DNA from 2 places in the Blautia massiliensis (ex Liu et al. 2021) genome. Region 1 is predicted to be linked to the other one. Evidence: predicted binding sites of a transcription regulator. Region 1 holds the regulator's gene; the other holds the start of a gene.
What was found. Region 1 encodes Rex, which represses fermentation and respiration genes when NADH is low (regulators of the CRP and FNR family bind a similar motif). Its sites were predicted from a motif close to ATTGTTAANTANTTAACAAT; they were not measured.
Positions count from the first base shown of each region.

Region 2: the regulator Rex is predicted to act here: its motif matches at 3,163-3,182, upstream of ACTNDQ_RS10835 (iron-sulfur cluster assembly scaffold protein).

Region 1 is NZ_JBQHWA010000013.1:334-8,353, reverse strand. It holds gene alr (alanine racemase) at 1-454, opposite strand, end outside; gene ACTNDQ_RS06890 (NAD(P)H-hydrate dehydratase) at 451-1,968, opposite strand; gene ACTNDQ_RS06885 (redox-sensing transcriptional repressor Rex) at 2,030-2,677, opposite strand; gene abc-f (ribosomal protection-like ABC-F family protein) at 2,892-4,808, shown strand; gene ACTNDQ_RS06875 (YfhO family protein) at 4,846-7,515, shown strand; gene ACTNDQ_RS06870 (inositol monophosphatase family protein) at 7,446-8,020, opposite strand, start outside.
Region 2 is NZ_JBQHWA010000024.1:40,171-46,179, reverse strand. It holds gene tnpC (IS66 family transposase) at 1-70, opposite strand, end outside; gene tnpB (IS66 family insertion sequence element accessory protein TnpB) at 213-551, opposite strand; gene tnpA (IS66 family insertion sequence element accessory protein TnpA) at 545-961, opposite strand; gene ACTNDQ_RS10840 (GGGtGRT protein) at 1,216-2,226, opposite strand; gene ACTNDQ_RS10835 (iron-sulfur cluster assembly scaffold protein) at 2,267-2,959, opposite strand; gene ACTNDQ_RS10830 (TraX family protein) at 3,207-3,944, shown strand; gene ACTNDQ_RS10825 (transferase) at 4,072-4,740, opposite strand; gene ACTNDQ_RS10820 (DNA topoisomerase) at 4,737-6,009, opposite strand, start outside.

The sequences.
Region 1 (8,020 bases):
TTTCGATCTTTACCGCATTTTCCGGAATATCCGCATATCCGATCCTTGTCATTCCCGTATCCAGAGCCAGATGAATATGTACATTTTTTCCAATGCGTGCACCTGCTTTTGCATATTCTGCTGCTGTATTAAGATCCGATATGGTGATCCGGATATCATTGGCTGCAAGTTCCTCATAATATTCCTCAAATACAAGGCCAAGGATCAGGACAGGCTTGGTGATCCCTGCATGCCGAAGCTCCAGTGCCTCCTCTGCAGTAGCTGTTGCAAATCCCCAGATATAGTCATAGTCCTGGATCAGACGGGCAATAGCTCTGGCACCATGGCCATAACCGTCTGCCTTGATCACAGCGATGATCTTTGTCCCTTCTTTGACATTTTTATGCATTTCCTCAAAATTGTGGGCAATGGCATCCAGTGATACCAGTGCTTTTACTCTCTCGTATTTTTTCATAATCCCGACTCCTCTTCACCTATAGCTAATGCCTTGGGCAGATATTCTATGATATCTCCTGCCAGCATACTGCGCTTTCCTTTTTCAGCGGCTGCAAGATCACCGCATAGTCCGTGAAGATAAACACCTAACGCGGCCTTTAAAACCATGGGAGGCTGTTCCTCCGTTTTCAGATACATACATAACACTGCTGCCAGGATCCCGGAAAGCACATCTCCGCTTCCTGCAGTTGCCATTCCGGAATTACCGGAAAGATTCAGATACATCTGGCCTTTCTCATCTGCGATCACCGTACATGCATCCTTCAATACGCACACAGAGCCTGTTTCCGCAGCACATTTCAGTGCAGTATCTGCGATCTCATGCTGGATCTCCTGGATCGTTCTGCCACTGAGCCGGCTCATTTCTCCGATATGCGGTGTCAGGACTACATGCTCTCCCAGATACTGATACCACTGTGGATGTGCAGCCAGAAGGTTCAGGCCGTCCGCATCCAGGATCAGCGGCTTTTTCTCCCGGGCAGCCGCCGTGAGAAACCACTGTTCTCTCTCACGGCTGGCCACTGATGTTCCAAGTCCCGGTCCGATCACGATCACATCACACCAGGATAGAAGCTGTTCATTGGATTCCTGATCAAAGCGGCTGCAGACCATAGCCTCCGGAAGGAGTATCTGCAGTGGGATCCTGTTGGCTTCCACAGTCTGGATCTTTACCATTCCCGCACCGGCACGAAGTGCTGCACTGGCGCTTAAATAAGCGGCTCCGCACATTCCCTCACTTCCGGTCACAAAGAGCACTTTTCCGAAGGTACCCTTGTTTCCGCCGGGATCACGTTCCGGAAACAGCTTCAGATCTTTATTTTCCAGACAGGCGGCAGATGCAGTCACAGCTTCCTGCTCATAGATCCCGATATCGGCGGTAACGATCCTTCCTGCATACAGTCTTCCCGGATAAAAGCAAAGACCTCTTTTCCGGTAGGCAAATGTGACAGTCAGATCGGCGCTGAAGGCAATTCCCATTTCCAGGCCAGTATCTCCGTTCACTCCTGACGGGATGTCAACTGCGATCTTTTTGGCCCTCGCACTGTTCATCTCATGGATGATATCAGCATAATGCCCCTCGATCGGACGCGTCAGGCCTACCCCAAACACGGCATCTACTATAGTAGTATATTCACTCCACTGCGGGTTATTCACCTCCGGGACACGATAACCGGAAGCGATCTTATACTGAAGAGCTGTCTCTCTGGTCATTTTATCTTTGTTTCCGACCATATAAAACTCTACCCGGATCCCCTTCAGATGGAACAATCTGGCAACAGCGATACCGTCACCGCCATTATTTCCGCTTCCGCAGACTACCAGGATCCTTTCGTCCTTCTGGAGATACTTTTCTGTTTCCTCTACCACCTTCAGTGCTGCCCGCTCCATCAGAACCTCGGAGGGAACTCCGATCTCACGGATCGTTGTGGAGTCCAGATCCTTCATTTCTTTGCAGGTAACAAGCTTCTTCATTCTGTCTTCTGCCTCCCCTCTGTCATAGAGAAAGCTGCCGTTTCCGGCAGCTTAACAATTCTTAATTATCCACATGTTCCTGCCTGTATTTGCTGAGATTATAAGACAGTGTCATCAGACTCTCGGAAAGATGAACGTTCTCTACGATCACATCATCCGGTGTCTCAAGATCGAGATGTGCAAAATTCCAGATTGCCTTGATCCCGTTCTCCACCAGGATATCTGCCATTTCCTTGGCTTTATTCTTGGGAAGTGTCAGAATCGCGATCTCCACGTTATTCTCTCTCAGGAAAAACGGAAGCTCACTGAGCATCTGGATCTCAAGTCCACGGACTGCGATGCCCTCAAGCACAGGATTTACGTCAAAGATACCAACCAGCCTGAAGCCACGCTTCTCAAAATCCACATAATTGGCAAGTGCCTGTCCCAGATTACCGGCACCCAGAATGATCATCGGATGAACGGTATCCAGTCCCAGGATCTTACCGATCTCTGTATAAAGATAATGTACATTATAGCCATACCCCTGCTGCCCAAAACCGCCGAAATTATTAAGATCCTGACGGATCTGAGAAGCTGTGGTATGCATCTTCTTACTTAACTCATTGGAAGAAATACGTTCTACATTGTCTTCCATCAGCTCTCCTAAGTAGCGGTAATAGCGTGGCAGACGCTTAATCACCGCTTTCGAGATTTGTTTTGTCTCCACGATAGTTTTCCTCCTTACCTTACACTAGGTTAATTATAACGAATTGACATTTTCCTGTCAATTAAAGTTGTCTATTCTGTACAAATTTCCTTATAATTTTTCTAATAATTGATTTTTTCTTTGAAATCCTGGCGGTTTCCGTTATAATAGGTGGAGGATTTTCCCTGTTTTATGACCAGACAGAGACAATTCTTTATACAGGAGGACAGTTTTTATGATTTTATCATGTCAAAATATATGCAAAGCCTTTGGCGAAAAAGTAATTTTAAATGACGCATCCTTCCATATTGAAGACCGGGAAAAAGCGGCCCTTATCGGATGCAACGGTGCAGGAAAAACAACCCTTCTTCGGATCATCATGCAGGAAATTTCCGCTGATTCCGGCAATGTTGTTCTTGCACGTGACAAAAATATCGGCTATCTGGCCCAGTATCAGGACATTCACGGGCACCATACGATTTATGAAGAACTTCTTACCACCAAGCAGCACATCATTGATATGGAACGCCGCATCCGTAATCTGGAGCAGGAAATGAACCATGTACAGGGCGAGGACCTGAACCGTCTGATGGAGACTTACACCCGTCTTACCCATCAGTTTGAACTGGAAAACGGTTATGCCTACAAAAGTGAACTGACCGGTGTTTTAAAGGGTCTTGGTTTTACAGAAGAGGATTTTGATAAACAGATCGAGACTCTTTCCGGAGGACAGAAAACCCGTGTTGCCCTTGGCAAGATGCTTCTCTCCAAACCGGATATCCTGCTTCTGGATGAGCCTACCAACCACCTGGATATGGAAAGTATCTCATGGCTGGAAACCTATCTTCTGAATTATCCGGGAGCTGTATTTATTGTCTCCCATGACCGTTATTTTCTTGATAAAGTTGTCACAAAGGTAGTGGAGATTGAGGCCGGACAGACCCGTGTCTACAGTGGAAACTACTCTGCCTATGCCCTTAAAAAAGCCCAGCTACGCGATGCCCAGTACAAGGCATACTTAAATCAGCAGCGGGACATCAAACATCAGGAAACTGTCATTGCCAAACTGAAATCCTTTAACAGAGAGAAATCCATCAAACGTGCCGAAAGCCGTGAGAAAATGCTGGATCGTGTACAGCGTATCGAAAAGCCTCTGGAAATTCAGGATCGTATGCGGATTTCCCTGGAACCCCGTGTATTAAGCGGAAACGATGTCCTTCATGTGGAGGAACTCTCCAAAGCATTTCCGGGACAGACTCTGTTCTCCGATATTTCTTTTGATATCAAACGTGGCGAACGTGTGGCACTGATCGGAAACAACGGAACCGGCAAAACTACCATGCTAAAGATCATCAACGGTCTTCTCGAAGCAGATGCCGGAAAATTTTCTCTTGGTTCCAAGGTACAGATCGGTTATTATGATCAGGAACATCATGTTCTTCATATGGATAAAACTATTTTCCAGGAAATTTCCGATACATATCCGACTCTTACAGAGACCGAAATCCGAAATATGCTTGCAGCATTTCTCTTTACCGGAGACGATGTATTTAAAGAAATTTCTGCACTTTCTGGTGGAGAAAGAGGCCGTGTTTCCCTCGCCAAGCTGATGCTTTCCGAAGCCAACTTCCTGATTCTGGATGAGCCTACCAACCATCTGGATATCGCTTCCAAGGAAATCCTTGAGGAAGCACTGGTAAGTTACACCGGTACAGTTCTTTATGTCTCCCATGACCGTTATTTCATCAATCAGACCGCAACCAGGATCATGGAGCTCACCAATCAGGCCGTAGTCAATTACATTGGCGATTATGATTACTATCTGGAGAAAAAAGAAGAACTGACCAGTGCCTATGCTCCGGGAATTGATTCTCCCGAGGCCCCTCAGGAAGAAAAAACTGTTTCCGAAAACAAACTTTCCTGGCAGCAGATGAAAGAAGAACAGGCGAAGAAACGAAAACGGGAAGCAGAGCTGAAAAAAGTGGAAGCCCGCATTGAGGAACTGGAAACAAGAGATAAGGAAATTGACAATACCATGGTTCTCCCGGATGTCTGCACCAACGTAGCGGAATGTACCAAATTAAGCCGTGAAAAAGCTGCCATTTCGGAAGAACTGGAAGAACTTTATGAAAAATGGGAAGAGCTGGCCTGACGGCCAGCTCTGTTATCATCACCCGGAGGAGGAACCTGTGAAAAAGAAACACCTTTATTTTTCTGCATTTGGTCTTACTTTTGCAGTTTTACTGATTTTATTTATCACCTGTGGCTACGCCCCTTTTGGCAACAAATCACTGGCTGTGGATGATGCCAGCATTCAGTATCTGGATTTTTATGCTTATTTCAAGGATGTTCTGGCGCAGAAAAACAGCATTTTTTATACATTTGGAAAAACACTGGGAGGTACCAATATCGCTGTTTTCAGCTATTATCTTTCCTCCCCGTTTATGCTTCTGAGTGTCTTTTTTCCAAAAGAAAATCTCCATTCATTTTTTGACATCCTGGTACTGCTGAAAGTATCTCTGGCTTCCATGACCTTCAGTATTTTTCTTGTGAACCGCTTCCGGAAATATCTGACAGAAAACACGGAATCTGCAAGAACTTTTTTTGTTGTCCTTTTATCCTGCTGTTACGGTCTCTGCCAGTATACCATTGTCCAGAGCAGTAATATCATGTGGATTGACGGTGTCTATCTTCTTCCGCTGATTCTTTTGGGGGTCTACCAGATCATACACGGATCATCCATCTGGAAGCTTTCTGTCTGGGTGGCATTGTCGATTCTTTTTAACTGGTACAGTGGTGGTATCAACTGTGTATTTTCCGCCCTGTGGTTTCTTTTTGAACTTGCCTTATATTTTCTGGGATCATCCAGAAAACACAGCCATGTTCCACGAAATGCCCTGGTCATGATATTCCGTTATGGCCTCTCCATGTTTCTGGGCCTTATGTGCAGCGCGGTTCTGTTTTTGCCCACTGTACTTGCCATGGGAAATTCCAACCGTGGTTCTCTGGACCTCGCGGCATTGAAGGATTTTTCTTTCGTCGGACAGCTTCCCACCATTCTGGAAAGTTACCACCTGGGCGCGCACAGTACTCCAAACAGTACTTCTCTGTTCTGTGGGACTCTGGTAATCCTGGCGGTTATTGCCCTTTTTCTTTCTTCTACGCTATCTGCACAGAAAAAAAGTCTGCTGGCCTGTTTTCTTGCTGTCATAGCACTGATTTTTTACTGGAAACCTTTTTATATGGTATTTTCATTGTTCAAAACTGTGGAAAGTTACTGGTGCAGATATTCCTATGTGGGAATTGCCGCTCTGATCTTTCTGGCTGCCTGTTTTTATCTGATTTACCTGGATGGCCATACCGCAGTTCTTCTTTCCAGAGGATGGATTATTTTTTCGGTTCTTCTGTTTTTTCTGGATAATATTCACCCCGGTGAACATACATCCAAAATCTATTTGACCGTTTTTTACGCTGCAGTTACCTTGATTTCTGTGAAACTTTTTATGTACAGCCGGAATTTTAAATCATGGAAAAAAGCAGTTATCACTCTGCTTTGTACAGGAATCATCCTTTCAGAACTGGCAGTTAACGCCAGCTTTCTGATGAATGATTACCATGCAGACGAAAACAGCCAGTACACCGCTTATTCTCAGGGTTCCCAGAAACAGATCGGAGAAATCAAGGAATCGGACAGTTCCATTTACCGGATTTCACAGACTTCCACAAAGATTCAGTACACTGACGGTGCAACTGCAAATTATAACGAAGCTCTGGCTTATAATTACCGTTCCATTTCCGGTTATACTTCCTCCCCGGACGATACACAGAGAGAATTTCTGGAACGTATCGGTTATCGCGAAAACGGTCTGAATATGAACATTACCAACTCTCCTGTCATTGCTGCAGATGCTCTGCTGGGAGTAAAATATACCTTGTCTGCCTATCCCGTTAACGGACTGACAAAACTGGATTCTATAGAGGCGGAAAACGGAAAGTTCGTATACTGTAACCCGTCTGCACTGCCGATGGCCTTTCTTTATCATGACAATTCGGAATCCATACAGACTCCGCAGACCGATGACCCGTTTGTATACCAGAATTATCTGTACAGCATTCTGTGCGGACATCCGGTTTCTCTGTATCGGCCGTTATCCTATACCTGCTCTTCCAAAGAAGATTCCGGCACTGACCAGGTATACACCCTTTCTGTTCCGGAGGGAAATTACGCATTATATGGAAACATACCCTGGGATTCTCCTATGGAAAATGCCTCTTTAAATGTAAATGACTCCTATATCAGCCGTTATTCCTGGTGGCTCAGTCCCTCAGCTTTTTATATTCCAACAGTTTCCGAAGCCACTTATGCAAAAGTTTCCATCCATTCAGATAATGGATATTTCATCCGGGATGGGGGCGAACAGTTTTATGCGCTGGATCTAGATGCCCTTGCCGCTGTTTCCAAGGAGATTTCAGGCAGAGCTGTGGAAGAGTTCCAGCTGGAAAACGGGCATGTTTCCGTTTCCTGTACTGCTGCTGATTCCAGCTCCCTGCTTTATCTCTCCATCCCTTATGACAAAGGCTGGAAAATATACAGAAACGGCCAGCAGATTACTGCCGGCCTTCTGGATGACTGCATGTATTCTATTCCTCTGACAGAAGGGAAAAACCAGATCGAGCTTCGTTACATCTGCCCGGGAATCCGCGCCGGAATTCTTCTCTCTGTTTCCGGAATCCTGCTCACGCTGCTGATCTCCCTTCTTGAACACAAAATCGGTTACAAAAAAATAAATTATAATTCTTTCAGAAGAATTTCCGCAAACTGCGGCGCACAGGCGAGGATGTCCTCATTTTTCAGATAGGACGGTTCCTCGCCTTTCCAGTTCTTCACAATACCGCCTGCTTCACGAAGAATAATGGTTCCCGCAGAATAATCCCAGGGTTTCAGGTCACGTTCAATATATCCATGCTCCCTTCCGCAGGCAACATAACACATATCGAGTTCTGCAGATCCGGTACGCCGGAAATCCGCACATTTCATAAAGATGTGATAAAAAATCGGAAAGAGATTTTTTGCTTCTTCTTTTGTGTAAGGAGTGGAGCCATAGGAAATTACCGCATCCCCAAAATCTTCAATATCGGATACATGGATTCTCTTTCCATTGAGATAAGCGCCCTCTCCCTTGGCTCCGTGGAACAGTTCATCGGAAAACGGATTGTATACAATACCGAAAACAATCTCACCGTTTTCATAAAGTCCCAATGCAACTGCGCTCATATGAAAATCCAGAATAAGATTTGTAGTACCGTCAATAGGATCCAGAATCCAGTAAGTTTTTTCTCTGGAAAGTCCCAGGTTTTCTTTTT
Region 2 (6,009 bases), on a different contig from region 1:
TCATCTTTTTCAGATCGGTGATCATATCTTTCAGCTCGCGCAGCTGGATATCTTTGGAACTGTCTGCCACTGCTTTTTCCTCCTGTTTTTACTGTCTTCATTATATCAGAAAACAAGAGAATTTCCCAGTAAAACGGGGACATTCATTGACTGAAAAATGACGAAAAAGCAAGGGAAATGCCCGCATTTATGTGCATGTTTTTATGCTGAGATCACGAGGTTTTGATAGCCTTTGGCTGTTCGATATCAATGCCGGACATCAGCCAGTCGAACTCCCTCCATGTGAGGTTCCGGACTTCGGATTTGTTTCTCGGCCACCTGTAAGATCCTTGTGCAGTCAGCCTTTTGTAGATCATCACGATACCATCCGGCTCTTTTAGGATAGCTTTGATGCGGTCGCATTTACGTCCGCAAAAAAGATAGAGTGCATGGTCTATCTCCATGGAAAACTGCTCCTGGATGATCGCACATAATCCATCAATGGATTTGCGCATGTCTGTCCTGCCGCAGACGATATAGATGGCATCAACATTTGAGATATCCGCTAACATAACGGCTCCTTCAGTGCATCCATCAAAACTTTCAGGAGAGTTGGCTGAATGGTATTGCTCATGCGTATCAGCAATCCTTTCGCTTCGATTTCAATCGTATGTGAATTGTCAAGGTGCATAGAACTGTTTCTCCCATTCGGGATCAGTTCTACCGGAGAAATCTCCGGTTCTATAGCAATCTGAACCACATCCTGTTTATGGGATGTGGGATCAAGAGTGCTGGCTTTTCCAACTGGATCCGGTATCTGGCAGGCTCTTTTGCGCAGACGGGTAACTGCATTATAAAAACAGCTGGGAGAAATCCCGTGTTCATTACACCACGCAGCATCCGTCAATCCGCTCTGCCTGCACTCGGTTACCAGTTCCATCCATTCATCCAGGGAACGCCCCGGAGCACGTTTGTTACTCATAATGAAACCTCCAAATGTAGTAATTTTCTATCTCCTATCCATGGAGCGGAGTAAAAATCTATTTACTATCATCATTATGAGCTAGAAATAGGCAAATGTCTATCTACCCAAGAATTAAGCGCTTACGCTACTTGTTAGCTACCCGTCAAATTTATCGTTTTTTCAGAGTGTTTTGTTCTAATTTTCAGGCAAACGTAAAAAAGCCGCAAACCCTTGAGTTTACGGCTTTTTCGCTATTTTAAGCTATGCTTATATTAGAACTTTCCAGCGTCTGCAGCTTCCTGTACGGAAACAGCTACAGCAACTGTCATACCAACCATCGGGTTGTTTCCAGCGCCGATAAGACCCATCATCTCTACGTGAGCCGGTACGGAAGAAGATCCTGCGAACTGAGCGTCAGAATGCATACGTCCAAGTGTATCAGTCATACCGTAGGAAGCAGGACCTGCTGCCATGTTGTCCGGATGAAGTGTACGTCCTGTACCACCGCCGGAAGCAACGGAGAAGTATTTTTTGCCTTTCTCGTTGCATTCTTTTTTGTATGTTCCTGCTACCGGATGCTGGAAACGAGTCGGGTTTGTGGAGTTTCCTGTGATGGAAACGTCAACGCCCTCTTTCCACATGATTGCAACACCTTCCGGAACGCTGTTAGCGCCGTAGCAGTTAACCTTTGCACGAAGTCCCTCAGAATAGGATTTACGGAATACTTCCTTAACCTCGTTCTTATATGGATCATACTCTGTCTCTACATATGTAAAGCCGTTGATACGGGAGATGATCTGAGCAGCATCTTTTCCAAGACCGTTCAGGATAACACGAAGAGGTTTTTTACGAACTTTGTTTGCTTTCTCAGCGATACCGATCGCACCCTCAGCTGCTGCGAAAGACTCATGTCCTGCAAGGAAACAGAAGCAGTCTGTCTCTTCCTCAAGGAGCATCTTTCCAAGGTTTCCATGTCCAAGACCTACTTTACGTGTGTCTGCAACGGATCCCGGGATACAGAAAGCCTGAAGACCTTCTCCAATAGCTGCAGCTGCATCAGCGGCTCTTCTGCAGCCTTTTTTGATCGCGATAGCTGCACCTACTGTGTAAGCCCAGCAAGCGTTCTCGAAGCAGATCGGCTGAATGCCTTTGATCTGATCGTAAACGTTCAGTCCTGCGTCTTTAGTGATTTTCTCAGCTTCTTCGATAGAAGCGATTCCATAGCTGTTTAAAACAGAATTGATCTTGTCAATTCGTCTCTCATATGATTCAAATAAAGCCATTTCCTGTAACCTCCTGATATTTTTACCTTACGAAGTGTAATTACTCTTTTCTTGGGTCGATGATCTTAACAGCATCTGCAACACGGCCGTACTGACCCTTTGCTTTCTCCCATGCTGTGTTCGGGTCATCACCTTTCTTAATGAAGTCAGTCATTTTTCCAAGGCTTACGAACTGATATCCGATGATCTCATCGTTCTCATCAAGAGCGATACCTGTAACATAACCCTCAGCCATCTCAAGGTAACGAGGTCCTTTTTTCAGAGTTCCATACATTGTACCAACCTGAGAACGAAGTCCTTTTCCAAGGTCCTCAAGACCAGCGCCTACTGCAAGTCCGTCCTCGGAGAATGCAGACTGGGAACGTCCGTAAACGATCTGAAGGAAAAGCTCTCTCATAGCTGTATTGATTGCATCACATACAAGGTCTGTGTTCAGCGCCTCCATAACGGTAAGTCCTGGAAGGATCTCAGAAGCCATAGCTGCAGAATGAGTCATTCCTGAACATCCGATTGTCTCAACAAGTGCCTCCTGGATGATTCCCTCTTTAACGTTAAGGGAAAGCTTGCAAGCACCCTGCTGCGGAGCACACCAGCCAACACCGTGTGTAAATCCGGAGATATCCTTTACTTCTTTTGCCTGAACCCATTTTGCTTCTTCCGGGATCGGAGCGGCACCATGATGTACGCCCTGTGCCACTGGACACATTTCTTCTACTTCGCGTGAATAAATCATTTTAAAACTCCTTTCAAGTATAGATTGACCGATGTTATTGAGAAAAAAAAGTTCGATAACACCCTATCGCTATTTTCTCACAAAACCTTTGTTTCGTCCAGTCATATTTAATAAAATTTTGCCATAAAACGCATAATATTGGTAGTTATTCCGGCAGTATTGCATGCCTAACTGTCAAATATTTCTGGCAACTACTGTATGTATGTGATAATATATTAGCAAGTTTAACCCTGGAGGTATATTTTTCATGAATGCATCTGTGGATTCTGTTTTTCCAGAAAAATACCGCATTCTCAGCGGAAGCGCTCTGAAGATGATCGCGGTCATCACCATGCTGATCGATCATATCGGAGCTGTGCTGCTCAGTATGTATCAGCCCGCACAGAAAATCCTGTTTACGCTTTTCGGTAGAGAATATAATGTATATCTTATTTTCCGCGATATCGGAAGAGCTGCTTTTCCCATCTTCTGTTTTCTCCTGCTGGAAGGTTTCCGGCATACACGGAGCCGGTTCCTCTATGGAAGAAATCTCCTTCTTTTTGCGCTGCTCTCAGAAATTCCGTGGAATCTGATGTTTACAAATACGCTGCGTTACGAAAGACAAAATGTGTTTTTCACGCTTTTCCTCGGATATCTGGCCTTTTGTGCCATCGAATATTTCCAGACCAGACCTTCGATGCAGCTTCTCTGCATCCTGGGACTGCTTGTTGTTTCCATTTTTCTGAAAGCAGACTATGGATGGCGGGGGTATATTTTCCTGCTGATCATGTACTATATGCGAAACGATAAGCCAGGCCAGGCAATCCTCGGAAGCTGCTGGCTTTACTATGAATGGAGAGCCTCCTTTGCCTTTCTGTCCATTAACCTGTACAATGGAAAAAGAGGCTTCATCCGCGGAAAATCAGCAAAATATTTCTTTTACTGGTTTTACCCAGTCCATATTATAGGACTGGTCATACTTCGACAGCTTTTGTTTTTATCTTAATCCCGCCCGCTCCCGGTCGGTTCATCCTTCCACGACCAATACTGCTGCATCGCATCCATCCCCCATCAAAAAAAGCTGCACTCTCTCAAAAGTGCAGCCTAAATGCGTGTCCAGAAGAATCTGTTTCTTATTTTTTCTTTACGATCTCTTTTGCATTTTTATAAATGGAATCTGCAGGAACACATCCACGTACCGGTGACAGCGGGTAGATATTAGAATTCCGTCCGATCACAGTACCGGGATTCAGCACAGAACCGCATCCGACTTCAACATGATCTCCGAGCATCGCTCCGAATTTCTTAAGACCGGTTTCGATCTTTTCATCCCCGTCTTTTACGACAACCAGCTTCTTGTCTGATTTTACGTTGGAACAGATCGATCCGGCACCCATGTGGGACTTATATCCCAGCACAGCATCTCCAACATAATTATAATGAGGAACCTGAACCTTGTTAAACAGCACTGCATTCTTAAGCTCTGTGGAATTTCCCACAACTGCGCCCTCACCAACGATAGCCTTGCCGCGGATAAATGCACAGTGGCGCACCTCGGCGTCTCTGCCAATGATAGCCGGTCCGGTGATACTTGCAGTCGGCGCAACTGTAGCGGATCTTGCGATCCATACATTTTCGCCCTTCTCCTCATATTCAGAAGGATCCAGTGTTTTTCCCAGCTTAATAATGAAATCTCCGATCTCCGGAAGAACCTCCCACGGATAGGTTTTTCCCTCAAAAAGCTCTGCTGCAATGGTCTCATTCAGATCCAGCATATTGCTGATAGTAAAATCTTTCATCATGATGATCTCTTTCCTCCCTGTCCGGAAGCTCGCTCCGGCTTCCTGTAGTTTACAGCGGCCGCATCAAAAAACTGCCGCAGGTTATACTGATAATTGCTTGCCTCCACCTGCCGGGTACGTACCCGCACAAAATGCTCCAGCTTGTCCATATATTCCTGTTCCGTGATGCTGCCCTCTGCCACATAGGTGAGCCCCTTTTCCCAGCTTGCCGTAAGCTCCGGGTTCAGAAGCTGCCGGATAGAACAATTTACCACATCAAAGATCATTTCCCCAAGAAGCGTTGGAGTGATCACCTGGGTCTTTTTGTTCAGTGCCAGATATTTGATGTTAAAAAGCTTCTTCAGGATCTCGGCACGGGTAGCACTGGTGCCGATCCCGCTTCCCTTGATCTGGGCTCGAAGCTCCTCATCCTCGATCAGCTGTCCTGCATTTTCCATGGCAAGGATCATGGAACCGGAATTGTATCGTTTGGGCGGTGAAGTCTCACCCTCCTTGATACTCAAACCGTTCACAGGAAGTATATCACCCTTTTTCAGCTTCTGCAACGCCTCCAGGAGCACAGTATCACAGGAAACCTCGTCTTCCTCTCCATTTCCGTTTTTCTCACTGTCTGAAGCCCTTTTCCGCGAAAAAGAATTAGTAGCGATCTTCAGATAGCCTTCTTCTTTGAGAACCTTAAAGGATGAAAAGAATGCCTCGCCGTCCAGCTTCGTCACAAGACTCACCTTCTGATAAACGGCCGGCGGATAAAAAATACACAAAAATCTCCGTACAATAGTCTCGTACACACGCTGCGCAGTAAGAGACACGCTTCCCAACGCATTCAATCCCTGACCGGTAGGAATGATCGCATAATGGTCTGTGATCTGCTTGTCATTCACATATCTGGTCTTTGCAATGCTTTTCCAGGATTCCATCCCCATAACCTCTGCCGCCGCAGCACCAGCCTGCTGATAATTTCGAAGACCGGATATATTCTTGTATATCTCCTTGGCCACTGCCGTGGAAAGAACTCTGGCATCCGTTCTCGGATAAGTCACCAGCTTCTTCTCATAAAGCTCCTGTACGATCCGGAGTGTCTCGTCCGGACTGATCTTAAACAGCTTTGAGCACACATTCTGAAGCTCCGCCAGGTTAAAAAGAAGCGGCGGATTTTTGTTTTCTTTTTTTCGTTCCACCTTTTCCACAATACAGGAAAGGGGCTGGTTCACCATCAGCTGATCGATCAGCATCTGTGCATGCTCTTTTTTCCTGAAGCCGTTTTCTTTA